4 regions of the Brucella tritici genome follow, and region 1 is predicted to be linked to each of the others. Evidence: predicted binding sites of a transcription regulator. Region 1 holds the regulator's gene; each other region holds the start of a gene.

Region 1 (7,857 bases):
GATCCTTGTTCGGGAAACGCACATCGCCCTGCACTGCATCCTGCACGAGGGTCTCGCCTTCCTGCGGTGCCTTGATCCGAATGACTGGCTTCACACCTGCAGGCGCTTCGGACGGGTCACGATCACGCCAGCGACCGTCATAACGCGGGGGGCGGCCTTCGGCCCGTGCCTTCTCGCGCATTTCTTCGAGTTCTTCCGGCGTTGCATAGCAATAATATGCCTTGTCGAGAGCAACGAGTTCTTCCGCTACTTCGCGATGGCGAGGCGCGCGCTCGAACTGCGAGATGGCATCGCCGTCCCAGTCCAGACCCAGCCAGGTCAGGCCATCGAGAATGGCAGCCGTTGCGGCGTCTGTGGAACGTTCCCGGTCGGTGTCTTCGATGCGCAGCAGCATCTTGCCGCCTGTGTGCTTGGCATAGAGCCAGTTGAACAAGGCAGTGCGCGCACCACCAATGTGCAGATACCCCGTGGGCGAGGGGGCAAAACGGGTAACAACCGGTTTCGACATGATAGCTCCACTATGTCGTGCGCCTTTTTAGAGCAGCGGCAAATGCCGGAGACACAGGCGCGAACTTGAATTCCAATGCCTGCACGAGACTGTCCGGCAGGTAATCGCGGTTCGCTACGCGAACCCACTCGATTTCGGCTGCGGTTCATGTAGCATAGGCAGCAATGTGCGCAAGGGCTTCGCGTTGCTTTCGCACGAATGTGCCGTCGTTCTTTCGGGGTATTCCGGCGGTTTGGACCAACTTTTGCGGTCAGGCGGGGGCATGACAGGCATCAGGGAAGCGAGCGATGCAAACGAACGGGCGCTTGTGAAAAGCATGCCCGACGGTTTGGTGCGCGCTCTGTTGCCAGAGGTCTGGCCTCGGGATGAAACCGGGCTTTCGGTAGATTCACCGCCGGTCAAGCCTTCTGCGCCGAGCCTGTATGAACGGTTCCTTTCTATACCGTCGGTCTCGGGCAGGCAGTTCAAGGCTGCGGTCGAAACTGAGGCGGGACGCGGCGTATACTTTCTTTTGCTGCCGGTTTTTGCCGGTATTGGCGCAATTATCTATTTCACGCTTTCATTCGAGCCTGCATGGACACCGCTTTTGTCCATGCTCGGGATCGCCGTAATAATGCGGATTTTGACGCGCAGGCAATTCGCTGCTGCGCAAGGCGTGACATTGATAATGGCTCTGCTGGCAGGGTTGTTGGTCGGCAAATGGGAGACGGAACGCCGTGCGACACCGATGCTGGGTTCCGATGTGGCGACACGCGTAACGGGCCGGGTTGTCGCGCTTGAATATCAGGATAATGGAAGCTGGCGGATAACGCTTGATGTGCTTCAGACAGAGCGTCCAAAACTCCGTTTTCCACCCAAGCGTATTCGGATCAATGCGAGGGACATACCTGCGTCAACTGCCATCGGCGGTGGACTGACAGGTTTTGTTCGATTGCGTACCCCTTCAGGTCCGGTTCGTCCCGGCAATTATGATTTTTCGTTCCACGCCTATTTCAATGGCATTGGTGCCAACGGGTTCTTTCTCGGAACACCCAAAGTGACGATGGTTTCTCCGCCAGATGAACTGACTGCGGAAATTTCCCAATGGATTGCCATGTTGCGTGTTCGGGTGTCTGAACGAATCGAGGAAGTGATAGGTGGGGAGGATGGCAGTGTCGCCTCAGCACTTGTCGCAGGCACGCGGGCGGGGATTAGCGAGCAGACGAACGAAGATCTGCGCAAGGCGGGGCTTGCACATATCTTGTCGATTTCCGGTTTGCATATGGCGCTTGCGGCCGGAGTCGTCATGCTGTCACTGAGGTCTCTCTTCGCGCTGTTTCCGGCGTTTAGTGTGCGGCATCCCGTGAAGAAATATGCGGCATTTCTCTCCCTGCTAAGCTGTACCTTCTATCTTGCCATGTCCGGTGCGGATGTTGCTGCACAACGAAGCTATGTGATGATTGCGGTCATGCTTGGGGCCTTGCTGGTGGACCGTGCGGCCATCAGCATGCGCAATCTGGCTATTGCAGCTCTCGCCATGATTGCCATTTCCCCGCATGAAATATTGGGACCAAGTTTTCAAATGTCATTCTCAGCCACGGCGGCATTGATTGCCGGTTACGCCGGGTGGAGCGAGTACAACAGAAACAGGCACATTGGCACAAAAAAGCGTGCCAAGGCTCCTCATGGCTTTGCTGGTAGAATTCTGAAACCAGTCACGGCAGCAGCAGGCACTTCTCTCATAGCGGGATTGGCCAGCGGAATTTTTGCCGCTTATCATTTTAACAATACTGCGCCGTTCGGTCTGGTGGGAAATGTTCTTGCCGAGCCTGTAATCGCTATTCTCGTTATGCCGTTTGCCGTTTTCAGTCTCGTTTTGATGCCAGTGCAGCTTGACTGGATGCCCTTGCAGGTCATGGGCTGGGGGATTTGGGCCGTCAGACACATTGCTGCCTTCGTTGCAACTTGGTCGCCCGATGGTAATCCTGGAGCGATGCCCGCGCCTACACTTCTCCTCTGGACTGTTGCGCTCGTTCTGCTCGTTGTGCTTTCCACCAGACTGAAAGCGCTGGCACTGCCTTTCATCATCTTGGGACTGGTGGTTTTTGTTCGTGAACCTTTTCCAGATATCGTGATCTCTGAAGACGCTAAACTGGTCGGGGTTCGATTGGCGGATGGGAGGTTCGCGGTTAATCGAAATCGACCGTCACAGTTTACGATCGACAATTGGAAAACCGCTTATCTGGTCGAGGAGTTTGTTTCGCCGCCTTCGGTTAAAAACGAGAAGCAGGCCAATTATAGCGGCTTCGAATGTGATGACGGATTGTGCACGATTACTTTGCGTGATAGTCGCACACTAGCCTATACGACAGATGTCGCTATGCAGGAGATAGCCTGTAATATCGGGGATGTGGTTATTCTCGCCGTTCCGGGTAAGGACATTACGTGCCGTCGCTCCGCAACGCTCAGTATCAGCAAACGCGATCTGGCGCTGAAGGGGACAGTCGAGATCAGGCTTGGCGAAGGACCAGATAAAAGCCGATCTATTATGACTGTATCGGGCGGGGCGAATGAAACTGCTAAGCCCGAACCGAGCCAGCTAATCTCCAACTTGCAGCCGGGCGACCGAGTGACATATGCAGTCGATGTGCCGAGCCGTCCTTGGCATTTGCATCGCATCCATTCGCGTGCGGCACGCGGCTTGGCCGAACGCGAGTACAAGCCCAAATCCCGACCAGCCAAGAATGCAGCGATCTGTTCATCAGATTCCGACGACGACGCAAATCGCTGCGAATGACTTTCGAGCGCTTCCAGCTAAAACGGAACTATGAATATGCCTGATTTTTCTGCTTTATGTATATCCCTGTGCAGAGCAGCTTCACACTTTTCGTGATGCGCTCTAGTGGTCTGATTCCGACATTTGCATCCCTCGGATATGAGCGCTGAGCAAATGTTGGAATCAAAAAGACCACTAGTGATTTTATGAATCTAGTGGGTTTTTCAAATTTGACGTTTGAAACGGGATTGATCTCGGAAGAGTATCAAACGTCAAATTCAATCCACTAGTAGCGGCGGATCAGGCCGACAAGCTTGCCTTGAACCCGGACTCGGTCGGGGCCAAAGATCCGTGTTTCATAGGCAGGGTTGGCTGCTTCGAGGGCAATAGATGCGCCCTTACGGCGGAAGCGCTTCAACGTGGCTTCTTCGTCATCGACGAGAGCGACTACGATTTCACCCGGATTCGCGGATTCGCCACGCTTGATGATGACCGTGTCTCCGTCGAAAATTCCCGCATCGATCATTGAGTCGCCTCTGACCTCAAGCGCGTAATGCTCGCCCGCGCCGATCATTTCGGGTGGAAGGCTGAGGGAATGAGTCTGGTTCTGAATCGCGGAGATAGGCACACCAGCAGCAATTCGCCCCATAACCGGTACGGATACAGTTCCAGTCGTGTCGTCATTCGTCGCCACAGGGGCAGGGCGCGACGGTGGCGGCGGCGAGGCTTTGCCCAGGCTGCCTTCGATAACGCTGGGAGCGAACTTCTTTTGTGAATTGAGCCCGGGGGCGATGGAATCCGGCAGACGCAACACCTCAAGTGCGCGTGCCCGGTTTGGCAAACGGCGAATGAAACCACGCTCTTCCAGAGCGGTAATCAGACGATGAATACCCGATTTTGAAGCCAGATCGAGCGCCTCCTTCATTTCGTCGAAAGATGGCGGAATGCCCGTTTCTTTCAGACGTTCATGAATGAACAGCAGAAGCTCGTGCTGTTTACGGGTTAACATGCGCGACACCCTCCCGGCCAAGAATCGAGAAAAACAAAACCAGAACGAACACTATATGTTCCAGTCTTGTTCTGCAATGGTTTTAAAACCATTAACGCTCAAGGTGAGATTGAACGGAATGTTTCAGGACGGGGCGATCACTGATACGACACTTTAGTGCCAGATCTGAATAAGATATATTTTAGCATGAGTTAGATCGATTTTCTCATGCTTTAGTGGGAGCCAAGATTCATACTCAATCTATAGCATGAGGACACGACAATCATCCCCGACTGCGGCCTCTGGAGCGTTCTCATTCCTGATGAGAAGTGCTTTCGAGCCGACGAGAGCGGAAAGCATAGACGAATCCTGGAGTGGAAACGGCTTTGCGATCAGCATTCCGTCCGGACCTGATTCGATGGTAGCTCGAATATAGTCGCGGCGATGATCGTTTGCAGACAGAGCAGTACCGAGCTTTGCTGGTCGAATATCCGCATCTAGGCTGGTTCCGGCAAGCTTGGCCACAAGAGGACGGAGAAAAATAAGGCTGCAGACGAGGCTCGAAACAGGATTACCCGGCAGGCCGATGACATGGACGATCTTGCCGTTCTTTTCGATGCGCCCATACATTAGGGGTTTTCCGGGTCGCATGGCGATCTTCCAGAAGTCGAGATTGACGCCCAGTTTCTGCAATGCTCCATGCACAAAATCCCGGTCGCCGACGGAAGCGCCGCCGATAGTCACCAGAATGTCGATGCCGCTTTGCAGGCCATCGGCTATTGCCTGTTCGATTTTGGCGGGATCATCTTGAATGATTCCCTTATCTTGTGGCGTTCCGCCAGCTCGCCTTACGATCTCGGCAATTCCAACACTGTTCGATGCAACAATCTGGTCTTTTCCGGGTGTTTGACCGGGAGGAACCAGCTCATCACCGGTCGCAATAATTGCCACTTTTGGTTTTTGGAATACGCCGATCTTCGCATTACCGCTGGCCGCTGCCAGCGACAGTGCAGCGGCGTCCAACTCACGCCCGCTCGGAATGACGATACCACCGGGCGAAAAATCGAGGCCCGCGCGGCGTATATGCCGTCCTGGCTCTATTCCTTCGTGAACGGTTAGCCGGTTACCCGAACGCTTAGTGTGCTCCTGAATGACAATTGTGTCCGTGCCTGTGGGCAGTGGCGCACCGGTAAAAATGCGAACTGCCTGTCCAATCCCTAATTCACCTTCGAAGCGATTACCCGCTGCCGATTCGCCGATGATATCGAACTCAACAGGATAAGAGATGTCGTTTGGTGCGATCAGGGCGTAACCGTCCATGGCCGACCCGTCGAAAGGCGGCTGCAGAAAATGTGCTAATACAGGTGTTGCAACTACACGCCCACCCGCATCTGACAAAGCGACTTGTTCTGTGCGGTGCGGCTCTGCGGATTTCAGGATGCGGGCCAGAGCTTCATCGACGGGGAGAAGGGACATGGCGTTTCCTCTCGAACTGAATTGTAGACCCGTCTAGATCATGGAATCCGTGCGAAACAATTGATCCAGCGCAAAGTTTAGCGGTTTATGCCTTCCAGTTACCTGACTTGCCGCCGCTCTTTTCGGTAACACGGATCCCGCCGATCTCCATATGCTTGTCGACGGCTTTGGCCATGTCGTAGATCGTAAGACACGTGACTGAAACAGCGGTGAGGGCTTCCATTTCCACGCCGGTACGTCCCTTGAGCTTGGCGAGTGCGCGGACGCGCAAACCGGGCAGTGCCTGATCCGGTTCAATCTCAACAGCTACTTTGGTCAGCATCAGCGGATGGCAGAGGGGAACCAGGTCGGAGGTCTTTTTGGCCGCCATGATGCCCGCCAGACGCGCCGTGCCGATGACATCGCCCTTCGCGGTATTGCCTTCCAGAATGAGCGCCAGCGTTTCCGGCTTCATTTTGACCGATCCTTCGGCCATGGCTTGACGTTCCGTCTCGTCCTTGGCCCCAACATCCACCATATTGGCAGCGCCGGTCTGGTCGATATGCGTAAGCTTGGACGTCATTGTTCAAGCCTTGCCGGTCAGAAGCTCGCGCGTCGCGGCTGCGACATCTGCCTTACGCATCAGGCTCTCGCCGATAAGGAATGTCCCGATTCCCGACTTCTCCAGACGCAGGCAATCTTCGTGTGTGAATATGCCGCTTTCACCAACCAGAATACGATCGGAAGGAGCCATCTTCGACAGGCGTTCGGAAACGGCCAGATCGACCTCGAATGTACGCAGATTGCGATTGTTAACGCCGAGCAGATGCGATGAAAGCTTCAATGCGCGTTCCATCTCGGCTTCGTCGTGCACCTCAATGAGTGCATCCATGCCGAGTTCGAATGCAGTATCTTCGAGCGCCTTCGCCAAATCATCATCGACGCTCGCCAGAATGATCAGAATGCAATCCGCACCCCAACTACGGGCTTCGTGTACCTGATAGGTATCGAACAGAAAATCCTTGCGTAGGGCAGGGAGACTGCAAGCGTTGCGAGCTGCCGTTAGAAATTCGGGTGCTCCTTGAAATGAAGGCGTGTCAGTCAAAACAGAGAGACATGCAGCACCACCGGCTTCATAGGCTTTTGCGAGTGTGGGCGGATCAAAATCAGGGCGGATCAGGCCTTTCGATGGACTTGCCTTCTTGATTTCGGCGATCAGCGCGAATTCACTGGTGGCTCGTTTCGCTTCCAATGCCTTGAGGAAACCACGCGGCGCTTCCTGGTCCTGCGCTCGTGCCTTCAAATCAGCGACTGTGCGCTCGGCCTTTGCAGCGGCGATTTCTTCGCGCTTGTAAGTCTCGATTTTGCGCAGAATGTCGGTGGACATGACTTAATCCTTTCAGTCAGGCGACCTTGTCGTTCGAAACGGCAATCACCTTCTGCAAAACAGCAAGTGCTGCACCACTGTCGATGGATTGCGCAGCGAGTGCAATGCCTTCTTTCAGATTTTCCGCTTTGCCAGAAATGACGAGCGCCGCGCCCGAATTGAGCAGAACGATATCTCGATAGGCGTTTTTCTCGCCTTCAAGCACACCCAGCAGAGCCTTGGCGTTTACCGAAGCCTCGCCGCCTTTCAGTTCTGCCGGATCGCAACGACGGAGTCCAACTTCTTCCGGTGTGATCTCAAAGGTGCGGATTTGACCGTTTTCGAGGGCAGCAACCTGTGTCGTGCCCGCGGTAGTCATTTCGTCGAGACCATCGCCATAGACAACCCAAGCTGCTTCGGAGCCCAGTTCCTTGAGCACTTCAGCCAGCGGCACGAGCCATTGTGGAGCGAATACCCCGACAAGCTGACGCTTGACACTGGCCGGGTTGGAAAGAGGGCCAAGCAGATTGAAGATGGTGCGTGTGCCGAGTTCAACGCGGGAAGGGCCTACATGGCGCATGGCAGAATGGTGCATCGGCGCAAACATGAAGCCAAGACCGGCTTCTGTAATGCTGCGACCAATGATGCTCGCGTCTGCCTCAATATTGATACCGAGCGCGGCTAGCGCATCGGCTGCGCCGGAGCGGGAGGAGAGGGCACGGTTGCCATGCTTGGCGACGGGAACACCCGCGCCAGCAACAACAAACGCCGAGCAGCTTGAGACG
Region 2 (7,857 bases), on a different contig from region 1:
TTATGCCCACTAAGCTATCACGCCACCGTGGGCGCTCGTCTATGAGAACGTTTCTTCCATTATGACTTTTTATGCGACGCGAATGTCGATCCTCGCTTATCCGTTTTGAACCAAATCGTTCTTCGTGCGTTGGTTAGCCATCTGTTAACCATGATTGGAGAATGGCAATGCCTTGGTATTTTCGTCTCGAATCCGGCTTCGCGGCTGTTTTTGTAGTTGCGGTCTGTGCCCACATGATTGTTCATCTGATCCAATAGAGGTGTGACACTTCTTCGGAACGGTCTGGCGTGGACGACAGGCCCCAACAGATCGGTTGGCTTATGGGTGACTTTCACTATGGTAGCTAACCTACTGACTCATGGAGGTGCAGTCTAATATTGTACCTCCATGAAGTTGATGAAACAAACATCTCGAGTGAGAAAGTTATTCATATGGGGATTTGGTTATTACACGGGCTCTAACGTTTGCTCCGCAATGCGTTACGAATAGCGGGCAGCTATGACACCGTGGACTACAGATGAGCCTCTTCAACTGATGTCTCTCTCCGACCCAAGCGAGATTTGCGCCCTGTTGTGCTTATGGGGGTGAGGTTGCAGGCGTCTTTGATGAAATATGACATATGCCGCATGGCATGGTGGTGAATTTCAGCTCCTTTTGACATCGGGTTGGGCATCTATGCCAGCAGACCCCCGTTCATATTTCGACGGTCCACTTATGTGACTACTGAGCCTAACCAGAAAAATGTGAAACGGTTTTCGGGGAAGCTGCGCGTCGAAATAAACAGTCAAAGCGCGCCGATCTGGTTTAAACAGATCGAAACACGCTCTGGAGGAGGAATGAAGCGGCTTTAAGCCTTCATTGTGCTCGCGCATCGTTTTCTTGCGGTTGCGAAGCTTCGGTGGGGGCCGGAGCAGGCTGTTGAGGTGCTGGAGCGGGTTCTTCTGCAAGGACTTCATTTGTCTTGGCTTTGATGTCTTCTGCCGTCTGTTGGCTAATTAGCCCTTGCGACGCGGCGAAACCGACAACGACGGCGATGATTGCACCGACGAGGGCGGCTTTGAGCTTCGGTGACATAGTTGGCTCTCCTGCCAAATGTAATTTATGTCCCACCCAATGCATCAATATCGACTATACTGTATACGTGCCAATTGTTTCAATATTTGCTTTATCTGTTTCTCACGCTGGTTTTCATCCTGGCGTTCCTGCACACCTGCGGCTGAAAAACAGTAAACCAAAGTGGAAGATGACAAATTTTGATCGTATGATAAAAATAATACAAAAACTATAATGGGAGGGGATAATGCTTGAGAAAAATGGCGTAGAAGCACCTCATATCTCGCCAATTGATTGGATCGAAAAGCTTCCGTTGACGAAGTTTCTAATGCTTGCTGCGATCTGCGGTGGGGGCACCTATTTGGTTCTCAGTCAGTTGATATGATTGTTGGTGTTGAACCGTTTAGTTGGGAATGATTCCGAGCCCTCGCGGTTGACTGAAAGAGAACAGCGGTCATGTCGACCAAACGCGACGGCATAGAAAACGCAGCGATTTGTCGGTTTCTTCTTGCGGCCAACGAACTGGCAGGCAGGTTCTTGTCCTGTCTGATCGCTGCTCCACTGTTTCTTGGGCCCGCCTGGGCGTCCTGACGGGCACTTCAACAGCCTAGCTTGCCAATTAATTATCTGGAGGGTGCGCTTCGTTAGCGCATCGTTTTTGTTCTATTTGCTCGTTGGTTCGGTAGCGCCGGGTATACCGGTATTTTGGACTGTATTCCGGTCCGTGTCGTAAGCCACAATTAAATAGACAACCACAAGGGCGACAACGATTGGCACGAGAAGGCACAGTGCTCTCAGCGCTGTTGTTGCCGAATGTTTGGCCCGGATGAGTGTACGAGTTCTCATGCCGATTACTATCTCACAGAAAAAGTTACACGGATAGAAAGCGCCATATTAACAATATGCAATGTCCTCTTAACAATAAGCCGTGTCCTGGTCGCAACTTGACCATGATGCTTTAGAATCTTCGAAATCCGCCGCCAAGACGGGAGGGGCATTTCGCTCCATCAGCGGGCGTCGAGCGATCATTTCTGTCTGAGCAGAAAACTCAACAGGTTGCCATAACCTCGTGCATCATCAATGGCGCGGTGCGTGTGTTCGATGTCGCCGAGCCATTCAGATGGATAATGCTCTACGTCGCAATTCCAATAATCTCGACCGGTCTTTCCAGCGACCATGGACATCAGACAAAGCGGGGCATACCGGAAGAGCCGGTCTGTAATCCAAGGCCCCTCAAACAATGACCTACCGGTGAACGTTTTCAGATAGTGGTCGAACCAAGGCCCATCGAGTGAAACCGGATGAGCTGCGAATATAGGTTCTTTATCAAACGCCTTTATCCAAGAGACGAACTGCAAAATGACAGCTTCTGGTGGCTGCGCATTCTCCGTTGCTGCGGCCCATGCTTCGGGGTGCCTGCGCCAAAAATCCATGGTCGCCGCATCGTTTTCTGCCCCGTGAAGAGGTTCCAAGACCGCCTCGAACTCTCCGAGAACCTCTCCTGTATCGGCTACAGCTACAGAACCAAACGACAGCATTGAGTGTCGCCCTGGTACGGGGCCGTCAAACTCACAATCTGTTACGATGTAAATGAAAGGCATCGCTCGATCCTTTTGCGGTGGCAAGGACGCTATCGATACGTCTGAGCGTACTCGCTGTGCAATGTCGTGTCTGGTTCTGGCCGACAACAGACTTCAGACTCATATTACACTGCCGGATAGGCAATCACAGATCAAGAAGGCGGGACAACGTGGAGTCGGAACACCGGTTACTCTTAACAGGCGTTATACCCGCGAGCCCTTTTCTCTTCACGAGAATATGAGGCCGCAGCTTGTGAGGATGGTCAATAATAGGCGGGATGTATGAAGGGTTGGTTCTCCCAAATTCGCCTGTCAGGTGCGGGTAGGCTACAACGATGATATTCTATAAGGGCTTTCTAATGATCGGTTGCATGCCACCACTTATTCTCCTGATTTTAGGAGCTGGCGTCGGTGCATTAATCGGGGGGAGTTACGGCGCAATTTATGGCGGCCTTGTCGGTTTCGCGATTGGGCTCGTCGTGATGGTCGTCCTGATTTGGATTTTGGTGAAGGCTCGTAACCGATAAGCCTCAACGTTAGGACTACGGAAGCATCCGCTTGAGAACGTTATCCTTTTTGTAGAACTGGTGCCAGACCGCCGCAAGTGCGTGTAGGCCTGCTACGATCAGAATGGCATTCGCCAGAAAACCGTGAACTTCCTTGACAGAACCCGCAAGTTCTCGGTCAGGGGTTATGAATTGCGGAATCTTGAATAGTCCGAAGAATGACAACTCATTACCCCGTAATTCAGCAAGCCAGATACCGAGCACCGGAATCAACACTAGAAGAGCGTAAAGGAGGTGATGTGCAAACTTGGCAGCGGTCTTTTCTAAGTGTGTCATCGAACTTGGGAGTGGCGGCACAGTTGACGTGGCTCTGGCTAATAGCCGCCAGATCACAAAGGCGAGCAGCGATAATCCCAATGAGAAGTGTAACCACCACACGGTTACCCGTTCCGGTGAACCTCGTGAATAGAAGTCTTCGCCGAACGTAATGAGGTAAGCACACAAAACCAGGACAAAAACGGTCCAATGCAAAAACTTCTGAACGGGGGTGTATTCGGAGCGTGACATAGAATTTCTCCAACTTAGAATAATTCTATGTTTGCTTGAATTAAGGCAATCTTTTGTCTCGCAGTGAGCTGGGTGAAAGCCTGGAGAGATAAGCGCTTGGGCTTCCATGCCATGGCGATAACATCGCCGGACCTGATCGCGGGCACACACGCCACCAAGCATGTTTGTGACGCTATTGGGTTGCCTTCCGATGTTTGTGTTTTGTTCGCGAGAGGGGGCAAACAGAGTCGAGCATGTTGCTTTCCATGTCGTACGGATTTGCCGGACTTTTTTTATAACCCATTGTAATTTATGGGAATCAATTCGCAGCATGATGCGACAAGGCCAGCAGGGCTAATATTGACGCCAAGTCGCATAACTTATTGAATATATTATGAGAAAATTGGAGGCCTCGCCCGGAATCGAACCGGGGTGCAAGGATTTGCAGTCCTCTGCGTAACCACTCCGCCACGAGGCCTTCCGTAGGGCGGGTGCCAAATCAATTGGCAACGCCTTGGTCCGTTCCAATATTGATACAGACCGGTCTCGTCAAGCCGTTAGAGGCAAATGTAGGAAATTTCTACAAAGGTTTCTTCGTGCTTTGTAAATTCACTGCTGGTCGTCTCGATCTGGCGGCATCTGCGGGCGTGCCAGATTGCCTTTGGAGAAGGTATAGCCGGTTTCGACGGCGCTTAATCCGAATTTGTTTCGCAATTTGTCGATGGCATTTTCCGCGACAGCGCGCTTGGTAGCCTGAGTGTCTACGAGATCGGGTGGGTCGGCGCGATCACTTGAAGAAAGCTCGCTAACTCCAATTCCTAGCAAGCGAAATCGCGTTCCATCCAGTTCTTTTTCAAGCAGTTGCAATCCGTGGCGAAAGATTCTGTCTGCAAGCTGGGTCGGATCGGAAAGCTGACGGTTGCGGGTACGTGATTTGAAATCGTGGGTCTTCAGTTTCAAAACGACGGTGCGTCCGGCTATCTCACCCGCTTTTAGCCGCCGCGAGACTTTTTCGGCGAGTGCGCGAAGAACAGGAACGAGATCGTTTGCTTCCGACAGGTCGCTGTTGAAGGTTGTCTCCGCTGAAACACTTTTCATGTCCTGGTCCGGCTCTACCTTCCGGCTGTCCTGACCTCGGGAGAGACGGTAAAGGCGCTGACCCATGGTGCCGTAGGCTTTCATGAGTGCTCCTTCCTCCATCGTCTGTAGCTGGCCAATCGATCTAATTCCGTCACTTTCCAGTTTGGCGGCAAAAGCCTTGCCGACCCCCCAGATGGTGCTGACGGATCGGTTGCGCAGAAACGTCAGAGCTTCTGCTTTACCGATAACGGAAAACCCGCGCGGTTTTTCGATATCAGACGCAACCTTGGCCAAAAACTTGCAATAGGACAACCCGATCGAGGCGGAGATGCCTATTTCATCCTCTACGCGCTTGGCGAAATTTGCGAGAACGATTGCAGGTGGCGCCTTATGGAGTCGCTCCGTGCCGCTCAGATCCAGAAAAGCTTCATCGATGGATAGAGGCTCAACAAGTGGGGTCAGGTCACGCATCATCTGCCGCACCTCGCGACCCACGCGAACATATTTCTCCATGTTTGGTTTGATGACAACGGCGTCGGGACATGCTTCCAGCGCCTTGAACATGGGCATGGCAGATCGTACGCCATGAATTCGGGCGAGATAGCAGGCCGTCGACACGACGCCGCGCTTTCCGCCGCCGATGATGAGCGGTTTGTCCCGCAGTTCCGGATTGTCCCGCTTTTCAACCGATGCATAAAAAGCGTCGCAATCAATATGTGCCAGTGAGAGCTTATACAGCTCCTTATGACGGAGAAGGCGAGGACTCCCACATGCATGGCATCGCCTGCTTGTGTCCGATTTCTGCGGCGCAAGGCAATCGCGGCATACACCTTTTTCCGAACTGTTGAGGGCAGTGGTGTCAGCCATGAGGACGACCCGATTGATGAACATAAAAGGAACATCCTTTTATAGCATCGAAAGGCTGAAGTGCCATGGGGATATGTGCCCCTGGTTGGTCTTACACTTGACATTGCCGGGAATATCACCAAGTTTAGCACTATGAACAACCGTTTTGCATCCATACTTCATCGGGTTTATCCGATCACGGGATAGCTACCCTCGAGTTCTGCCTAGCGCAGGGGAACTCCGGGGGACGGTACGCCGCTTGTCCAAAAGCGGATTTCAAATAAGCGCTTTCACCAAAATCAATCTGAACGGCTTCGTGCAGAAACAGCACGGAGATTTATTACCTTTCAACAGCAGTGAGCACTCGCCATGAGCGGAAAGAATCGCAAGAAGCCCAATATCGTTGTCAGCGAAATCGACTATGAGCGTCTGATGGGGCTGGCCACCAATGTTTCGGAACGTCTCGAGGAGATCGCCGAAGAGTTGATGGTCGAACTTGATCGCGCGAAAGTCGTTCCTGCGAAGCGGTTGCCACAGAACGTGATTCACATGGGGTCTACCGTGGAGTTTCGTTCCAATGATGGGCAGGAGCGCCGGGTGACGCTGGTATATCCGGGCGAAGCGGATATTGCGCAGGGCAAGATTTCGATTCTGACACCTATCGGCACTGCGCTGATCGGCCTTGCGCCCGGCCAGTCAATTTCCTGGACGGCACGTGATGGCAAGCAGCACGAGTTGAACGTGTTGTCGGTGTCGGACCAAGCCGAGGTTTCTGCGGCAAATCCTGCTGCTGAATAATTACCAAGAAGCCCGGTTCAGCCGGGCTTTTAAATTGCAGATTGAGGTCTTCGCTAAAGGTGCTGGTTCAGGCCGCCGGGCAAATATGACAAGGCTTTCTCGATCGTTGCCGGATCGCGGTCGGCCTCTTCGCAGAAGCGCAGCAGCGTCGGCTCATGCGTCAGAAAAAACTGTAATACACCGGCCAGAAAGCCAGGTTCACGTGCTGCCTGTCGGATCGACGTAGCCTCAATGCCTGTCAGAGCGAGGAAGCGAGGCAGCAGGTCCTTGTCTTGCGCCAGCCATGCCAACGCTTCGATAGCGATCGCTTCCGCATCCGCTTGGCTCATCAGCGTTTTCATGTGGTTTCTCCGCTTTTTCTGTTGCTTCGTCGAATGTGTAACGGTCGCTCATTCGAGGAACAATGGAATTATTTGCCTTTCATCAATGAAATGAGGTTAAACTATCCGCAGTCTAAGAAGTGGGGACTTTCTGGCGGATAAGAAAATCGAGCAAATGCCGGGTTGCTGCAGGGAATAAGACCAAGGAATTTTCGATGCCGAAAAGCGTGATGATCGTCGAAGACAACGAACTCAATATGAAGTTGTTTCGCGATCTTATCGAAGCCAGCGGATATGAGACGATCCGGACGAGAAATGGGCTCGAGGCGCTCGATCTCGCGCGTGAACACCGGCCCGATCTGATTCTCATGGACATACAGCTTCCTGAAGTGTCTGGACTGGAAGTCACGAAATGGCTGAAGGACGATGACGAGTTGCGGCACATTCCGGTCATTGCGGTAACGGCATTTGCCATGAAGGGGGATGAGGAACGCATTCGGCAAGGTGGCTGCGAAGCCTATATTTCCAAGCCGATATCGGTGCCCCGCTTTATAGAAACAATCAAATCCTATCTGGGCGACGCTTAGCGGAAATTAGGGCGAGGGGCATCATGACTGCACGAATTCTCGTCGTTGACGATGTGGATTCCAATGTAAAGCTCCTCGAGGCAAGGCTCCTCTCGGAATATTATGAGGTTGTGACGGCTTTTAGCGGTCCTGAAGCCATCGAGCTTTGCCTGGGTGGGCAGATTGACGTTATCCTCCTCGACGTACTGATGCCTGAGATGGACGGTTTTGAAGTATGCCGTCGCTTGAAGGATGATCCCCGTACATCCAATATTCCCGTTGTCATGGTGACATCGCTTGACAGCGCGGAGGACAAGATTCGCGGCCTCGAAGCAGGTGCTGACGACTTTCTGTCGAAGCCGGTCAGCGATCTTCAGTTATTGTCACGTGTGAAGAGTCTGGCGCGGCTGAAGCTGGTCTCTGACGAGCTTTTCCAGCGGACGGGCACTATTGCCGATACAGAGGTGGAAACGCTGCTGGCAAGCAAAATGGGGGGGGATTATGCTGATAAGGACGAGGTGGCGCGCATTCTCGTTGTCGATGAAGATGAGCTGGCAGCTGC
Region 3 (7,857 bases), on a different contig from region 1:
TTTTAGTTATGCGGGCCGCGACGACGCGGCTCGATATAAACGCGATCGCGACGATGGTCGCGATCATGGCGCCAGCGGCGATCACGTTCGTAGCGTGGTGAATGGCGGTCCCACCCGCGACGATCATCCCGCCAACGGCGATCAGTAACGCAGCGGCCGCTTGGTGTACGGACCATACCGCGACGGCAGCGATAATCGACCTGAATGACAGAGCCAACGCCATCAACGGCAACAGCCGGTACTGCTGGAGCAACGGGCATACCCGCTTCAGCAGAAGCGGTCACTGCGAAAAGCGCGAGCGCCGCAGAAAGTAACGTCAATCTCATTCCGGGTTCCTTTCCAGAGTTGGCCAGAATTGGAATCTTGCCCGCAGATAGGTAGGCCAATCAGCCATTTCGTAAAGTCACTTAATCTTACGACGCTCTATCAATCTCGACCGCAATTTTACAAAAAGCGCCCCTAATTACCCCAATGAGTGACTAGACGCTTTGCAGAGAGAATTTTTAAGAAAGTCGGGGTATTAGAAGCCAATTGAATTCGCACATAGTCCCTTCCTAGCAAGGGCAAACCGCAGAATCTCCGATCCGCGAAGCCAATCCGGCACCGGTTCCGCACCGGTCGCGGGCGGAGCCTTGCGGCTATCGCAAGGAGCATGAACATGGATTATTCGACCTCTGAACTCGACACTGCATGGGGGTCGAAAACCGGACTGGGCGCAACCCAGACCGAATGGGTTGAGCTGGTTCGCAGCTTGCCTGAAGAACATTCTATCATTCTCCGTGATCTGATCGCCCGTCACCGCGAACAGTTTGTCGGCGTGTTTTACGACCGCCTTATGAGCAACCGCGACGCGGCGATTTTTCTGTCCCAGAAAATGGTGCAGGAACGCCTGCATAATTCGCTAAGCGACTGGTTGCTGAAAATGTTCCAGAGAACCGCTGACGATGTTGACGCTTTCATTCGCGAACAGCGCAAGGTTGGCGAAGTTCACGCCCGTATCGACGTGCCGATCCACGTCGTCATGCAGGGCGCGCGCCTGCTCAAAAACGAAATCGTTCGTCAGTTGGAGCTGGAGGTTGTATCACGCGAGGCTTTGGCGCGCCTGATCGTGCATGTCAGTAATGCCATCGACATCGCGATTGAAATCATGAGCCAGGCTTTTGTGAAAGATGCGCGCGAAAGCGCCCAGACCGACGAAGCCTATCGGGCTTTCACGCTAAGCCATGATTTTCCGCTGGAGCGCGAATCGCAGCGTGCAGCGCTTATGGAATGGAGCCAGTCGCTTCTCTTCAACCTTTATGGCAATTCCGACAGTCCGCTTCACCCGCTCGCAAGCTCAGACTTCGGGCTGTGGTTGCAGCACAAGGCCGATCTGATGTTTTCCAACTCCGGCACGTTGGAGAACATCCGCCGGAACGTAGACCATATTGATGAAGTGCTGCTGGCTGCTATCAGCAACGCTCGCAAAGATAACCCGGCTGAACTCCCCGCTTCGCTCGCACTGTTTCAAACCAAGATCGGTGAAGTGAAATTCCTGCTGTCCGAGCTGTTTCAGACGGCGGCGGCCATGGAAACAGGACGCGATCCACTGACGCGCGCGCTCAATCGCCGTTTCATGCCTTCGATCCTGACCCGCGAGGTACGCATGGCCTCGCAGAAGGCTATGAATCTGAGTGTTCTGATGATCGACATCGATCACTTCAAGAACATCAACGATACATACGGGCATAGCAGTGGCGATGCCGTTCTCCAACAGGTGGCTGAAGCGATCCTGTCGCTTTGCCGCCCGAGCGACTTCGTGTTCCGCTATGGTGGCGAAGAATTTCTCGTCGCCCTCGTAGAGGCCGACGAGAACAAGGCTTTTGCAATTGGCGAAGAACTGCGCAAACAGATTGCGCATCAGCCATTGAACCTTCCGGATGGCGCACGTCAGACGGTCACGCTGTCCATCGGCGTGGCTGCATTCAACGGTCATCCGGACTATAGCCATCTCGTCAACGCCGCAGACCGTGCTCTTTATCGGGCCAAACAGGCAGGGCGCAATCGCTGTGAAAAGGAAGTGCCGCTCGCGATTCATTGATCGGAGAGGCATTTTGACATCTGGCGGTTACACTGCAAAACCGCCATATGCTGCCATCATGACGAATAATTCCGCTTCCCCCGTTTTCCAGACAGCTTCACAAAAGTCGCGTGAGCGCGATGCGCTGGAAGCCTATTTCCTGCCTGTCATTGCAGATGCGGCTCCCGTCGATTGGGTCGTTGCCGAAGGGCTGACGGATTATGAAGAGGCTCTCGCTTTCATGGAAGCGCGCGTCCAGGCCATTCGGGAAGGCACCGCCAATGAACTCGTGTGGCTGGTCGAGCATCCCTCGCTTTACACAGCGGGGACGAGCGCCAATGCAGACGATCTCCTGACCCCGAACAGTCTCCCTGTCTTCAACACGGGACGCGGCGGGGAATATACCTATCACGGGCCAGGCCAGCGCGTGGCCTATGTAATGCTCGACCTGAAGCGCCGCCGTGAGGACGTGCGCGCTTTTGTAACAGCTCTTGAGCAATGGATCATCGAGAGCCTTGCCGAGTTTAACGTCAAAGGCGAACGTCGTGAGGATCGTGTCGGCGTATGGGTTACACGGCCGGAAAAGCCACGCCTTGCCAATGGCGGCATGTGCGAAGACAAGATCGCGGCTATTGGCATCCGCCTCCGTCGTTGGGTAAGCTTTCATGGCATCGCCATCAATGTCGAACCAGATCTCGGCCACTATGCGGGAATCGTTCCTTGCGGAATTTCCGAACATGGCGTTACCAGCCTTGTAGACCTCGGATTGCCGGTAACAATGGGCGACATGGACGTCGCTTTGGGAAAAGCCTTCGAGACGGTCTTCGGACCCCGTCAGTTGAAATAGGCATTTCCAGCAAAAGTGCGAAGCGGTTTTGCGTTGGGGAATGCGTAAAATAAAGAGATAGAGCGGTCCCACGATTCCGTTTTAACTAGAACCGCTCTAGCTCGGTCTCAAGCGACAGCGTCGGCTTTCACGCGGCGCTCGCGCATGAAAACATAGAACCCGGACCCGACGATAATCGCGATCCCGCACCATTTCGATGGCGTCGGGAAATCACCGAACACGATCAAGCCAACCAGAACAGCATTGACAATTTCCAGATACTGGAACGGGGCCAGCACTGATGCCGGGGCCAGCTTGAACGCCTGCACGACCATCAAATGGCTGACGGTTCCGATCGTTCCCAGAAGCAGCAGAAGAAGCCAAGGCTGAATGCCGTGCGGCAGACCAAAACTCAAGTCACCGAGCCCCGCAGCAGTTCCGAAAATCATGGCGACCCCGGCAAACATCCAGCCACCAACACCCGCATAGAACTGCATGACAAGCGGGCTTTCCTTGGCACCGTATTTGCGATTCAGGATCAGGTAGATTGCGAAGGTTACGGCTGTCGCCAGCGGTAGAAGCGAAACAGCACCAAAGATCTCAAAACTCGGCTGGATCACGATCATCGTGCCGATAAGACCGATGCCGACTGCGCTGAACCTTCTCCAGCCCACCTTTTCCTTGAGGAAAATTGCCGAAAAGAGCGTCAGAATAAGCGGTTCGGCGAAGAAGACGGCCATCGCATCGGCCAGCGGCATATATTTGACCGCCGTGAAGAAGCAGAGCCCACCGAACCCCATCAATGCGCCGCGGATGAGATTTCCCGCCAGATATTGTGTTCGCAGTGCAGCGAAACCACCGACAATGAGGAGAATAAAGAACATCAGCCAGCACTGAATGAAAAAGCGCATGAATGTGACAGTGGCCGGAGGCATGTTGTCCACCATGGCGAGCCATTTGCCGATGGCGTCCATCAACGGTAGCAAAAGCACCGAGAGCACCATGATCGCCATGCCCTTTACGTGCGCTTCCATGCCACTTGTCGCGCTGTTTTGCATTTCAAACTCTCGGTATTCTGAATATTCCCCGCTATCGCTCTATGCGAACTGTGGTAGCGTTTCCATCCAATTTGATCGGAAATATCCCACTTGTTTGACTTTCGCCTTCTTTCTGGTGCAAATCATTTCGGTTCTGAACAAAACCCTTTGAAAAAGCCGTGCGAAAATGGAACGTAAAGCGAACTTTGTTCGCCTTTCGCGAGCGCACATGGCATGATTTAGGTGATTCGCGAACAGTATTTTCCGGTCGATGGCGAGCGAGCTCGACGCAGACCTCCTGAAATTCAGATAGAGAGCTTTTCGGAACAGATGGACGATAGCAACGATCTCTTCTCGAGAGTGGTCAACAATGCCCGGGCCCGAGAACGGGAACAAGAACAGGGACGTCAGGGGGAAAAACCTGTAGCACCACAGCCTGTTGCGCAGCCAGTGGCAGCGCCTTCGCTCTCTGTTCCAAAGCCGGTGACGACCAAGGCGCCACCTGCTTCATCGGCAGGCGACGACTACAACGCATCATCTATCCGCGTTCTGGAAGGCCTGGAGCCGGTTCGCCTGCGTCCCGGCATGTATATCGGCGGCACAGACGAAAAGGCGTTGCATCATCTCTTCGCCGAAGTCATCGACAACTCGATGGACGAAGCTGTCGCAGGGCATGCCAATTTCATCGAAGTGAGCTTCGATGCCGACGGGTTTGTAACGGTTTCGGACAATGGACGCGGCATTCCGGTGGATGAACATCCGCAGGTTCCCGGAAAGTCCACGCTCGAAGTCATCATGACCAAACTGCATGCGGGCGGCAAGTTCGACGGTAAGGCTTATGAAACATCAGGCGGCTTGCACGGCGTCGGTGTTTCGGTGGTGAATGCCCTTTCTGACGTGCTGGAAGTGGAAGTCGCACGCAATCGCCGTCTTTATCGCCAGCGATTCTCGCGCGGTATCCCGCAAGGCGGGCTGGAAGAGCTCGGTGAAGTGCACAATCGTCGTGGCACTCGCGTGCGCTTCCATCCGGACCCTGATATTTTTGGCAAGACGGCACAGTTCGATCCACACCGTCTTTATCGCATGGCACGGTCGAAGGCCTATTTGTTCGGCGGTGTTGAAATCCGCTGGAACTGCGATCCTGCCCTGCTCGACCCAAAGAAGGAAACACCCGAGAAGGCCGTGTTTCACTTCCCCGGCGGCTTGAAGGATTACCTTGAGGCATCGCTCGGTAAGGAACATCAGGTCACGCGTGAGGTTTTCGCAGGCAAGACCGAAAAGCAGGGTGGCCACGGCGCTGTCGAGTGGGCAGTTTCGTGGTTTGGTGGGGATGGTTTCGTCCATTCCTATTGTAACACTATCCCGACCGGCGATGGCGGCACGCATGAAGCAGGTTTGCGTATTGCCCTGACGCGGGGGCTGAAAGCCTATGCGGAACTGACCAACAACAAGCGCGCTTCGATCATAACGACCGATGACGTGATGGTATCGGCAGCGGGGATGCTGTCGGTTTTCATTCGCGAGCCGGAGTTTGTCGGTCAAACCAAGGACAAACTTGCCACCGTCGAAGCACAACGCATCGTGGAGAATGCAATCCGTGACCCGTTCGATCATTGGCTTGCCGCCTCCCCGCAGGAAGCCTCTCGCCTTCTGGACTGGGTGATCGACCGCGCCGACGAACGCTTGCGCCGCCGTCAGGAAAAGGAAACCGTCCGAAAAAGTGCGACGCGCAAGCTGCGCCTGCCCGGCAAACTTGCCGATTGCACGCAGAATGCCGCTGCCGGTGCAGAACTGTTCATCGTCGAGGGTGACTCGGCAGGTGGTTCAGCCAAACAGGCGCGTAACCGCGCCAATCAGGCTATCCTGCCATTGCGCGGCAAGATTTTGAACGTTGCCAGCGCCGGACGCGAGAAGCTGACGGCAAACCAGCAGATAAGTGATCTGGTGCAAGCTCTCGGCTGCGGTACGCGCAAGAATTATCGGGAAGACGATCTGCGCTATGATCGCGTCATCGTCATGACCGATGCCGACGTCGATGGCGCACATATCGCATCGCTGCTCATTACATTCTTCTATCAGGAAATGCCCGACCTGATCCGCAACGGCCATCTCTATCTGGCAGTTCCTCCGCTTTTCCGCCTGAGCCAAGGCGGAAAGGTCGCTTATGCGCGGGATGAAGCGCATAAGGACGAGCTTCTACGGACCGTGTTCACCGGGCGTGGCAAAGTCGAAATCGGTCGTTTCAAAGGCCTTGGCGAAATGCGCGCCGAACAGCTCAAAGAGACGACCATGGACCCAAGGAAGCGCACGCTTCTGCGTGTTCAGGTGGACGAAGAATATGTCGATGAAACCCGCAACACCGTCGATGAACTGATGGGCACAAAGCCGGAGGCTCGTTTCCGTTTCATTCAGGACCGTGCAGCTTTTGTCGAAGAGCTTGATATCTAGAGTGCGCTCTGAAAAATGGGACCGGTTTTCGGAACGATATGCGCTTAAAAACAAGAAGATAGAGCATTTTCAGCGAACCACGAAATGTGCCTGAAAATGCAGACCGGATGAACGGCAGTTCGCAAGGGCGATGCCGTTCATTTTCTTTTTCAATAAAGCTATTTAAGTCACTGATAAAAGAAAGATTCAGGCTTTCACGTCGATGCCTAACTTGGCTTCAATTTCCTCAATCGACTCTTTGACAAAGAAGGTCTGATCCGTACTCAGTGTCACAATGCGTGTGCCGGTTCCATAAGCGTTATAAGAAAGAACGTGATTGAAATTCACCGCGAGCTTTTCGCCGTTCACTTCCGTCAGCATGATCCACATCGCTTGCCCTCCTCCTGATGTTGTCCACTCCAAGGAAGGATAGGCGCGATAGACCATTCGGCAACGGTTGCGCGGAGTTGGCCTTCAAAGACCGGCGCGCATTCTGACTTTCTCGACAGTCCTCCCGAAACTCTCCGACCACTCGCCCCCTTGCCAGTCTATCTGAAAACCAGCCTTTTTATAAAGATTGATCGCAGGCAGATTATCCGCATGCGTGCCGATCTGTGCTTCATCAAAACCATCAAGCAGAATTTTCACCATCAGGGCATCAAGAAGCTGTCTGCCAATTCCCTGCCCGTGATACGGTGGATCGACCCATAAATCGGAAATGTAATTACTTTGGGGTACCCTGGCACCCCAACCTGCAAGTGCCCCGGCCCTTTCAGCAGCCAAAACACCGTCCGCATTCTCTTGGAGATCGCGCTGGAACTTGGCTTCCAACGCTTTTTGGCCTTCCGCGCTCAGTTCAATATCGCGAGCCGCAATACGCCAGGCCCTGACCGCCAATGCGGACATAGAGACAAATTCGCCGGGGAAACCCCGGCGAATAAGAAAGTCGGCTTTTACCACCACTTTGTCGGAGTAAATCGTCCGGCAGCCTGCTCAATGGCATGCGCTGCCTGGAACAAGGTCTCTTCCTCGAATGGACGTCCGATAAGCTGAAGGCCGAGCGGCAAGCCTTTGTCATTGATACCGGCAGGCACGGCAATACCCGGAAGACCGGCCATGTTGACCGTTACCGTGAAGATGTCGTTGAGGTACATCTTGACCGGATCGTTGGCGAGATCCTCATCGGCAAGACCAAATGCAGCCGAAGGTGTTGCTGGCGTCAGGATCGCATGTACGCCCATGGCGAATACGTCTTCAAAGTCCTTCTTGATCAGCGTACGCACTTTCTGCGCACGCAGATAATAGGCATCGTAGTAGCCTGCCGACAGAACATAGGTGCCGATCATGATACGGCGCTTTACTTCCTTGCCGAAGCCAGCTGCGCGGGTCTGTTCGTACATATCGGCAATGTCTTTGCCGGGTACACGCAGACCATAACGCACGCCATCGTAACGGGCGAGGTTTGAAGAGGCTTCCGCCGGTGCCACGATGTAGTAAGCAGGCAGCGC
Region 4 (7,857 bases), 160 kb from region 1:
CGCCTTGAAGATGCATGACGAAGGTTTTCGTGACATCGGTGACGGCAAGCGGGGCTGATGTTTGCAACATAGACATTTTTCACCTCACGCAAGAAGTTCGGCTAATTTAGGAACAACGTGCGATAAATATCTGTTTTAATTTACTAAACCTGCAAGATAGACGACACAAGAAGCTGCGTGTAAGGCGCCTGCGGGTCATCCAGAACTCGGTCGGTCAGGCCCTGCTCGACAATATGGCCGTCTTTCATGACCATGATGCGATGGGACAGAAGCCGGGCCACGGCGAGATCGTGAGTAACGATAATCACCGAGAGGCCAAGATCACTCACCAGACCGCGCAGCAGGTCGAGAAGACGTGCCTGCACGGACACGTCGAGACCGCCGGTCGGTTCATCCATGAAAACAAGACGCGGCGCAGTCACCAGATTGCGGGCAATCTGCAAGCGCTGGCGCATGCCGCCAGAGAAGGCGCGTGGCTGATCGTCGATACGGTCGGAAGCTATTTCGACACGACCAAGCCATTCCGTGGCCGTCGAGCGGATATTGCCATAATGGCGTTCACCGACTGCCATCAGACGTTCGCCGACATTGGCGCCAGCCGAAACCGTCATGCGCAATCCGTCTGCCGGGTTCTGATGCACAAAACCCCAGTCCGTCCGCATCAGGAAACGGCGTTCCGCCTCGCCGATCTTGTAGAGATCGCGGAATTCACCGTCGCGCATCCGGTATTCAACCGTGCCAGACGTCGGTTCCAGACGGGTTGCCAGACTATTCAGGAGCGTCGTTTTGCCAGAACCGGATTCGCCGACGATGGCCAGCACTTCGCCCGGCCACAGATTGAAGGAAATGTCCGCACAGCCCCGGCGATTGCCGTAAAATTTCGACAGGCTGTTTACTCTCAGCAGGGGTTCGCTGTTCATTTTACTGTCTCCTTGGCCGCGGCCTCATTGTTCGCTGCCAGATGACCGAAATGGCCGTTGGCCTGACGGTCTTCGCAAAAATCAGTGTCGGAGCAGACAAACATCGAGCCGCCGCGATCATCGAGCACGACTTCATCCAGATAGACGCCCTTCGCGCCGCACAGCGCACAGGGTTCCTTGAACTTCTGCACTTCGAACGGATGATCCTCGAAATCGAGGCTCACCACCTGCGTATAAGGCGGGACGGCATAGATGCGCTTTTCGCGACCGGCGCCGAACAATTGCAATGCCGGAGACATATGCATTTTCGGATTGTCGAATTTCGGCGTCGGCGAAGGCGCCATCACATAGCGCCCTTCGATCATCACCGGATAATCGTAGGTCTTGGCGATATGGCCGTGACGCGCGATGTCTTCGTAGAGCTTCACATGCATGAGGCCATATTCGGCCAGCGCGTGCATCTTGCGGGTTTCGGTTTCACGGGGCTCCAGAAAACGCAACGGCTCGGGGATCGGCACCTGATAGACGATCACCTGCCCTTCGGTCAGCGGATATTCCGGAATGCGGTGACGGGTCTGGATGATGGTCGCCTCGCCCGTATGGGTCGTCACGGCAACATCGGCTGTCTTCTGGAAGAAAGCGCGGATGGAGACGGCATTGGTCGTATCGTCGGCACCCTGATCGATGACCTTCAGCACATCGTCCGGCCCGATGATCGAGGCGGTTACCTGCACGCCGCCAGTTCCCCAGCCATAGGGCATCGGCATTTCACGGCTGGCGAAAGGCACCTGATAGCCGGGAACGGCAATGGCCTTCAGGATGGCGCGGCGGATCATTCGCTTGGTCTGCTCGTCCAGATAGGCGAAGTTGTAGTTGGCCAGATCGCTCATTCTGCGGCCTCTTTCATCTGGTTGTGCGCTTGGTCATATTCCGCACGCATACGGCGGATGAGATCGAGTTCTGCCTGGAAATCCACGTAATGCGGCAGTTTCAGATGCTCAACGAAACCGGTGGACTGCACATTGTCGGAATGGGAGATGACGAATTCCTCGTCCTGTGCGGGAGCGGTCACATCCGTATCGAACTCGCGAACACGCAGCGCACGGTCGCAGAGCGACATGGACATGGCCTTGCGCTCACTCTGGCCGAACACCAGCCCATAGCCGCGTGTGAATTGCGGTGGCTGCTTGGCCGAGCCCTTGAACTGGTTGACCATCTGGCATTCGGTCAGTTGTACGCGACCGAGCGAAACGGCAAAGCCAAGTTCCGGCACGTCGAACTCGACATCTACTTCGCCAATGCGGATTTCACCGACGAAGGGATGCGTGTTGCCATAGCCGCGCTGCGTGGAGTAACCGAGCGCCAGCAGGAAGCCTTCGTCGCCACGCGCCAGTGCCTGAAGGCGCAGGTCGCGTTCCATCGGAAATGTCCAGGGTTCGCGGGTCAGGTCGCCCGGTTCGTGACCTTCCGGCAGAGAACCGTCATCCTCGATCATCCCGTTGACACCGAGAATATCGGTTACACGTGGAGTTTCCTGGATTTCAGCTTCACGCATTTCCGGTTCCGGCACGGCCACGTCGCCTGCCAGATCCGGATCAAGAAGCCGATGCGTATAATCGAAAGTCGGCCCCAGAAGCTGGCCACCGGGCAAATCCTTATAGGTCGCCGAAATGCGACGCTCGATCAGCATCTGGGCTGTTTCCATCGGGCGGGAATAGCCAAAGCGCGGCAAGGTGGTACGGTAGGCGCGCACCAGAAAGATTGCTTCGATCAGATCGCCACGGGACTGACGGACGGCAAGTGCGGCCAGTTCGCGATCATAGAGCGAACCTTCGGCCATGACGCGATCGACCGCCAGCGCAAGCTGCTCGACAATCTGATCGAGACGCAATGCCGGGACCGAGCGGTCGCCGCGACGGCGATCATCGAGAAGACGGTGGGCATTGCGGATGGCTGTTTCACCACCCTTTACGGCAACATACATTTTCAGCCCTCCAGATTGCTTACGCGCGTTGTGCGGGGAAGCGCTGCAACAGCACCGTCGCAGACCAGAACAAGATCAACGCCCAGCGGATATTGCGCACCGTTCTCGCGCCATTGATTGATGAAGTCCTGCGGCAGACCTTCAACGTGAAGCGCACGTTCACCATCGATACCGGGGCCTTTGAGCACAAAACCCTGCCCGCTTGTCAGCGACACAACAGCAAGGACAACGGTTGTCGAACGATCAGGAAACTCGGCGTCGCCCTGTGAAAACTCTGCCAGAGACGGCAGCAGGGAAACATTGCTGACCAGAGCGAATTGTGCGGCATCTGTATTATCGACACGCGGCGCACCGGTGTGAAAAGTAAGCCAGGCGGTTGCACTTTCATCGGCAGCTATCGCGGCATCGCACCAGACCGTCGCGTCGTGATCGAGCAGAGTTGCTGCAATCACGCCCAGTTCAGGCGTCAGCGGCTGCGGTGGGGTGGCTGCGCGAGCCAGAGGATAGATGCGGCCGGGATTGGCCATGGCATGCATGACGGCATGGAATGCCGACTGCGCATCCGTCACCGGATCGGCAAAGCCGCCCTCGAACGCGGAGGAAGTGCTGTTTACAGAAGAAGGAAGCATTAATTGTCTCCCCGGACCATTGTGAAGAAATCAACCTTGGTGGCGGCAGCTTCGCTGCGCAGCGTGGCGTCGGCGTCGGCGAGCCGCTTGCGCAAGACATTCAGCACCTGCGTCTCCACCGCATTGCGTTGGCCTTCATCCAGCCACAGCGCATCGAAAAGAGCGGCAAGGCGTGCCTTTTCCTGATCGCGACCAAGTGCATAAGAGTGACCGACCGAGCCGTCGGAGAGCCGCACCGTAGCGCGCGTCACCGTTGCCTCGCCGACATTGAAGGGCGCGCCGCCGCCGCCAATGCGGCCACGCAGCATTACAAGACCGGTTTCCGGTCCGCGCAGAACCTCGAATTCAGGCTTGTCCGACCATGCTTGCCAGAAGGCTTGCAGTTCTTCGCCACTTGCACGCGCAAGAATCGCCATGCTCGCCTGCCTTGCGGCTTGAACTGGATCTGGCGCCTTTCTGCTTTCAGTGGCGGAACCGGCTCCGCCTCCCTTCGCACTCTGCTCCGTACCGTACATGAGCTTCCCTGCCCTTTGAGATCTTGTTGACTTACTCTTCGGATTTGTCTAGTTATATAGACAACTATACAATACCAGAATGAATACACCCTGCCAATGACAGGACGATGACAGTTGATGACAAAGACCAGAAGAATTGAGAGAAACAGCGGTGTGGCGATCTGGCGGCAGATTGCCGACGAGATACGCGGCGATATCATGGCGGGGAAGCTTCAGTCCGGTGCGCGCATGCCTGCCGAGATGGAACTTGCCTACAGGTTTGGAGTCAATCGCCATACGGTGCGCAGTGCCATTGCCGCGCTGACGCAGGAGGGCGTGCTGCGTGCCGAGCAAGGTCGCGGCACCTTTGTTGCCAATGCAAAGCGCCTGACCTACCAGATTGGACGCCGTACCCGTATCTCGCAGTCGCTGGCTTCACAGGTGCGGGACATGCAGGGCGCATTGCTTGCTTCCGGCACTACGCCCGCCTCTCCGGATATCGCCGAGGCTCTTGAGATCGAACCCGGTTCCCCAGTCATGCGGCTGGAAACCTTGCATAGTGCCGACGGACGCCCCCTCTCGCGCGCAACACTCTGGATCAGTGCCGAACAATTTCCGGAAATCGCCGAGGATTATGCGGCAAGCGGTTCAATAACCGTGGCTTTCCGAAAAGCAGGGGTTGCCGACTACTTCCGTAAATCGACAATCATATCCGCCCGCCATGCGGATTCGGATGATCTGAAACATTTGAAGCTTTCGCCCGGCGCCATTGTGCTGACGGCCAAGGCAATCAATGTGAACACTGACGGTGTGCCCATCCAGTATTCGCTGACAAGGTTTTCAGCCGATAATATGGAGTTTTCTATCGACACTTATCCCGGCGACCCGCAGATGAATGATATGAACTGACCCATGCTGGTGCCAACCACGCATGGTGCTTTCAACACAGACAGGAAACTCCTGATGACCGTCACTATTTTTCACAATCCGAAATGCGGCACCTCGCGCAATACGCTGGCAATGATCCGCGCCAGTGGTGAAGAGCCCGTCATAGTCGAATATGTGCAGAATCCGCCCACGCGGGACCGTCTGGTCGGCCTGTTGGCGGCAATGAGCGTGACGCCGCGCGAGCTGCTGCGTGAGAAAGGCACACCCTATGCCGACCTCGGCCTGTCCGATCCCAAATGGACCGATGACGAGCTGATCGACTTCATGATGGCTCATCCGATCCTGATCAACCGGCCCATTGTCGAGACGCCTCGCGGCACGAAGCTTTGCCGCCCATCCGAACTGGTTCTGGATATTCTGGAAAACCCGGTCACATCATTCACCAAAGAAGATGGCGAGCAGATTATATCAGGCGAAAAGTCGCTTTGAGGGGCTTGAGATCGCAACGCGACACTGCAAGCCCATCGATTTTGAAACTATGAAGCCAACAGAAAAGGCGCTGTAAAACAGCGCCTTATCATACTTTACTTATAAACTGGATTATATCCGTTCTCAGAACGGGATTTCGTCGTCCAGATCGCGCGAGAAACCGCCGCCGCTGCCGCCACCCGAAGACGGGCCGGACGAGCCGAAGTCACCGCCGCCACCGGAATAGTCGGACATCTGGTTGCGATTTCCGCCGCCACCGCCGAACGAACGGCCTTCGCCGCCGCCTTCGCCACGGCTATCGAGCATCTGCAGTTCGCCACGGAACTTCTGCAGCACGACTTCCGTCGAGTAACGGTCATTGCCGTTCTGATCCTGCCACTTGCGGGTCTGGAGTGCGCCTTCGATATAAACCTTGGCGCCCTTCTTCAGATATTGCTCGGCGACCTTGGCAAGGTTTTCATTGAAAATGACAACGCTGTGCCATTCGGTGCGGTCCTTGCGTTCGCCGCTCTGGCGGTCGCGCCAGCTTTCCGACGTTGCAATGCGCAGATTGGCAACCACATCGCCCGAATTCAGACGACGAATTTCCGGATCGGCACCAAGATTGCCGACCAGAATGACTTTGTTGACGCTACCAGCCATCGAAAAATTACTCCGGGTCTTGCATGCACACTCTTTCCGCACAGCTTCGCACGGACAAGAGGCACGTTCCAAATGAAAGATCAGGCGCAACGATGCGCCATCACCAGAAACTCATGTGTTCACCTTACAGGACTGGCTCAAAACGTGCTCAATCCGGGTCGGCGAATTTGTTAATGTCCACAGAGTTTATGTTCTTGTTTTGTTCAAAATGCAACCTTCCGACATGAAAAAGCCTTGCGCTCGCCACAAATTCCAGTGGTTTTTTGCACCATTTCCTGTGCTGAAAATGCAGTTTTCCTTATTTCAGGGCCAGATCGGGTCAGAACTGCATCTGCCATAATTTCAAAACAGCTTTGCCGGTCACCTTCATGAAGCAATGGCTGTTTGCGCTTCGCAAACCGGATCAGCTTCCAAGGAAAAGCCCTGCCGCTCACTGTATCTTTGGCGCGCAGGGCTTAGGGGGTTGAGCAATGCTCATGTGTCGACATTAATTCGTCGGCAGGTCTTTTCGGATCACAAAGGCGCACGGCCATTTGCATTCCGCGCAAATTCAAATTGTCGGCAATCACACTTTCGATCAACGAGGCATCATTCCTTGCGAAAAGATGCTGCCGCGACCGAAACGGATTGTGCTTTCATCTCTGTGAAAGCTAGGCAACGTAGTCAGGTGGACTCATGCTCCTTTACCTCCCTACAGGGTCTCCCCGCCTCCTGCGGACCTCTTGCCGATGCCGTGTCATCCCACCGCGGCACCTCTCCGCTATCAGCGAGTAAGGTTAGTCTGCTCCTGTCAGGAGTGACAGTCAACGCTCTTGCGTTCACATTTCGTATCGCCTATCAGAAGGCTGGTTGTTCGATATTTGTTCTAATGATAAGAGTGCACCGATGAATGACCGGAGCCCCCTTCTTATTGGAGGGTTTCACCCCATATTAGACACCGGCGCGACGTGTTTCATCATTCGGCGCCAGTTTATCCATGGCATCATGAGCAGGCAGGACGCGGAATGAGCGATCAGAAATTCATTTCCATACGTGGCGCGCGCGAACACAATCTGAAAAATGTCGATCTCGATCTGCCTCGCGACAAGCTGATCGTAATGACGGGGCTTTCCGGCTCGGGCAAATCCTCGCTTGCCTTCGACACGATCTATGCGGAAGGTCAGCGCCGCTATGTCGAAAGCCTTTCGGCCTATGCGCGCCAGTTCCTCGAAATGATGCAGAAGCCGGATGTCGATCAGATCGACGGCCTGTCGCCCGCAATCTCTATCGAACAAAAGACGACGAGCCGCAATCCGCGCTCGACGGTCGGCACCGTCACCGAAATTTACGACTATATGCGCCTACTCTTTGCGCGCGTGGGCGTGCCTTATTCGCCGGCGACCGGCCTTCCCATCGAAAGCCAGACGGTCAGCCAGATGGTTGATCGCGTCATGGCGCTGGAAGAAGGCACGCGCCTTTATATCCTCGCGCCCATCGTTCGCGGCCGCAAGGGCGAGTACAAGAAGGAACTGGCGGAACTTCAGAAGAAGGGCTTTCAGCGCGTCAAGGTAGACGGCACCTTCTATGAAATCGCCGACGTTCCGGCGCTCGACAAGAAGTACAAGCACGACATCGATGTCGTGGTGGACCGTGTCGTGGTGCGTCCTGATCTGTCGACCCGCCTCGCCGACAGTCTTGAAACCTGCCTCAAGCTTGCCGAAGGTCTGGCCGTTGCCGAGTTTGCCGACAAGCCTCTGCCGCCGGAAGAGACGGCTGAAGGCGGTGCTGCCAACAAGTCCGCCAACGAAACGCACGAGCGCATTCTGTTTTCG

Evidence for each region. The regulator LexA, encoded in region 1, represses DNA repair genes until DNA is damaged. The targets are predictions, from matches to a motif close to TGTTCNNNNTGTGTTCNG.
Region 2: F9K94_RS15735 (DNA polymerase IV) is a predicted target of LexA. The motif match lies at 5,649-5,666, and genes of this name have one in related genera.
Region 3: parE (DNA topoisomerase IV subunit B) is a predicted target of LexA. The motif match lies at 4,111-4,128, and genes of this name have one in related genera.
Region 4: ssb (single-stranded DNA-binding protein) is a predicted target of LexA. The motif match lies at 6,236-6,253, and genes of this name have one in related genera.

Annotation. Positions count from the first base shown of each region.
Region 1 is NZ_WBVY01000001.1:619,410-627,266, reverse strand. Features, by position in the region: gene gltX (glutamate--tRNA ligase) at 1-508, opposite strand, end outside; gene F9K94_RS03085 (ComEC/Rec2 family competence protein) at 771-3,284, shown strand; gene lexA (transcriptional repressor LexA) at 3,550-4,272, opposite strand; gene F9K94_RS03075 (molybdopterin molybdotransferase MoeA) at 4,513-5,727, opposite strand; gene moaC (cyclic pyranopterin monophosphate synthase MoaC) at 5,813-6,289, opposite strand; gene trpC (indole-3-glycerol phosphate synthase TrpC) at 6,293-7,093, opposite strand; gene trpD (anthranilate phosphoribosyltransferase) at 7,110-7,857, opposite strand, start outside.
Region 2 is NZ_WBVY01000004.1:251,193-259,049, reverse strand. Features, by position in the region: gene F9K94_RS15755 (hypothetical protein) at 856-1,074, opposite strand; gene F9K94_RS24450 (hypothetical protein) at 1,301-1,438, shown strand; gene F9K94_RS15750 (3'-5' exonuclease family protein) at 2,079-2,654, opposite strand; gene F9K94_RS15745 (cytochrome b) at 3,176-3,706, opposite strand; tRNA gene F9K94_RS15740 (tRNA-Cys) at 4,090-4,163, opposite strand; gene F9K94_RS15735 (DNA polymerase IV) at 4,295-5,632, opposite strand; gene rnk (nucleoside diphosphate kinase regulator) at 5,981-6,409, shown strand; gene F9K94_RS15725 (DUF3572 domain-containing protein) at 6,463-6,750, opposite strand; gene F9K94_RS15720 (response regulator) at 6,945-7,316, shown strand; gene F9K94_RS15715 (PleD family two-component system response regulator) at 7,340-7,857, shown strand, end outside.
Region 3 is NZ_WBVY01000004.1:225,103-232,959, forward strand. Features, by position in the region: gene F9K94_RS15595 (hypothetical protein) at 3-326, opposite strand; gene F9K94_RS15600 (GGDEF domain-containing protein) at 659-2,080, shown strand; gene lipB (lipoyl(octanoyl) transferase LipB) at 2,139-2,906, shown strand; gene F9K94_RS15610 (DMT family transporter) at 3,014-3,943, opposite strand; gene parE (DNA topoisomerase IV subunit B) at 4,253-6,370, shown strand; gene F9K94_RS15620 (flagellar FlbD family protein) at 6,557-6,739, opposite strand; gene F9K94_RS15625 (GNAT family N-acetyltransferase) at 6,824-7,309, opposite strand; gene gatA (Asp-tRNA(Asn)/Glu-tRNA(Gln) amidotransferase subunit GatA) at 7,303-7,857, opposite strand, start outside.
Region 4 is NZ_WBVY01000001.1:456,343-464,199, reverse strand. Features, by position in the region: gene phnL (phosphonate C-P lyase system protein PhnL) at 1-76, opposite strand, end outside; gene phnK (phosphonate C-P lyase system protein PhnK) at 144-920, opposite strand; gene F9K94_RS02330 (alpha-D-ribose 1-methylphosphonate 5-phosphate C-P-lyase PhnJ) at 917-1,810, opposite strand; gene F9K94_RS02325 (carbon-phosphorus lyase complex subunit PhnI) at 1,807-2,904, opposite strand; gene phnH (phosphonate C-P lyase system protein PhnH) at 2,907-3,533, opposite strand; gene phnG (phosphonate C-P lyase system protein PhnG) at 3,533-4,048, opposite strand; gene phnF (phosphonate metabolism transcriptional regulator PhnF) at 4,163-4,936, shown strand; gene arsC (arsenate reductase (glutaredoxin)) at 4,991-5,404, shown strand; gene ssb (single-stranded DNA-binding protein) at 5,528-6,046, opposite strand; gene uvrA (excinuclease ABC subunit UvrA) at 7,051-7,857, shown strand, end outside.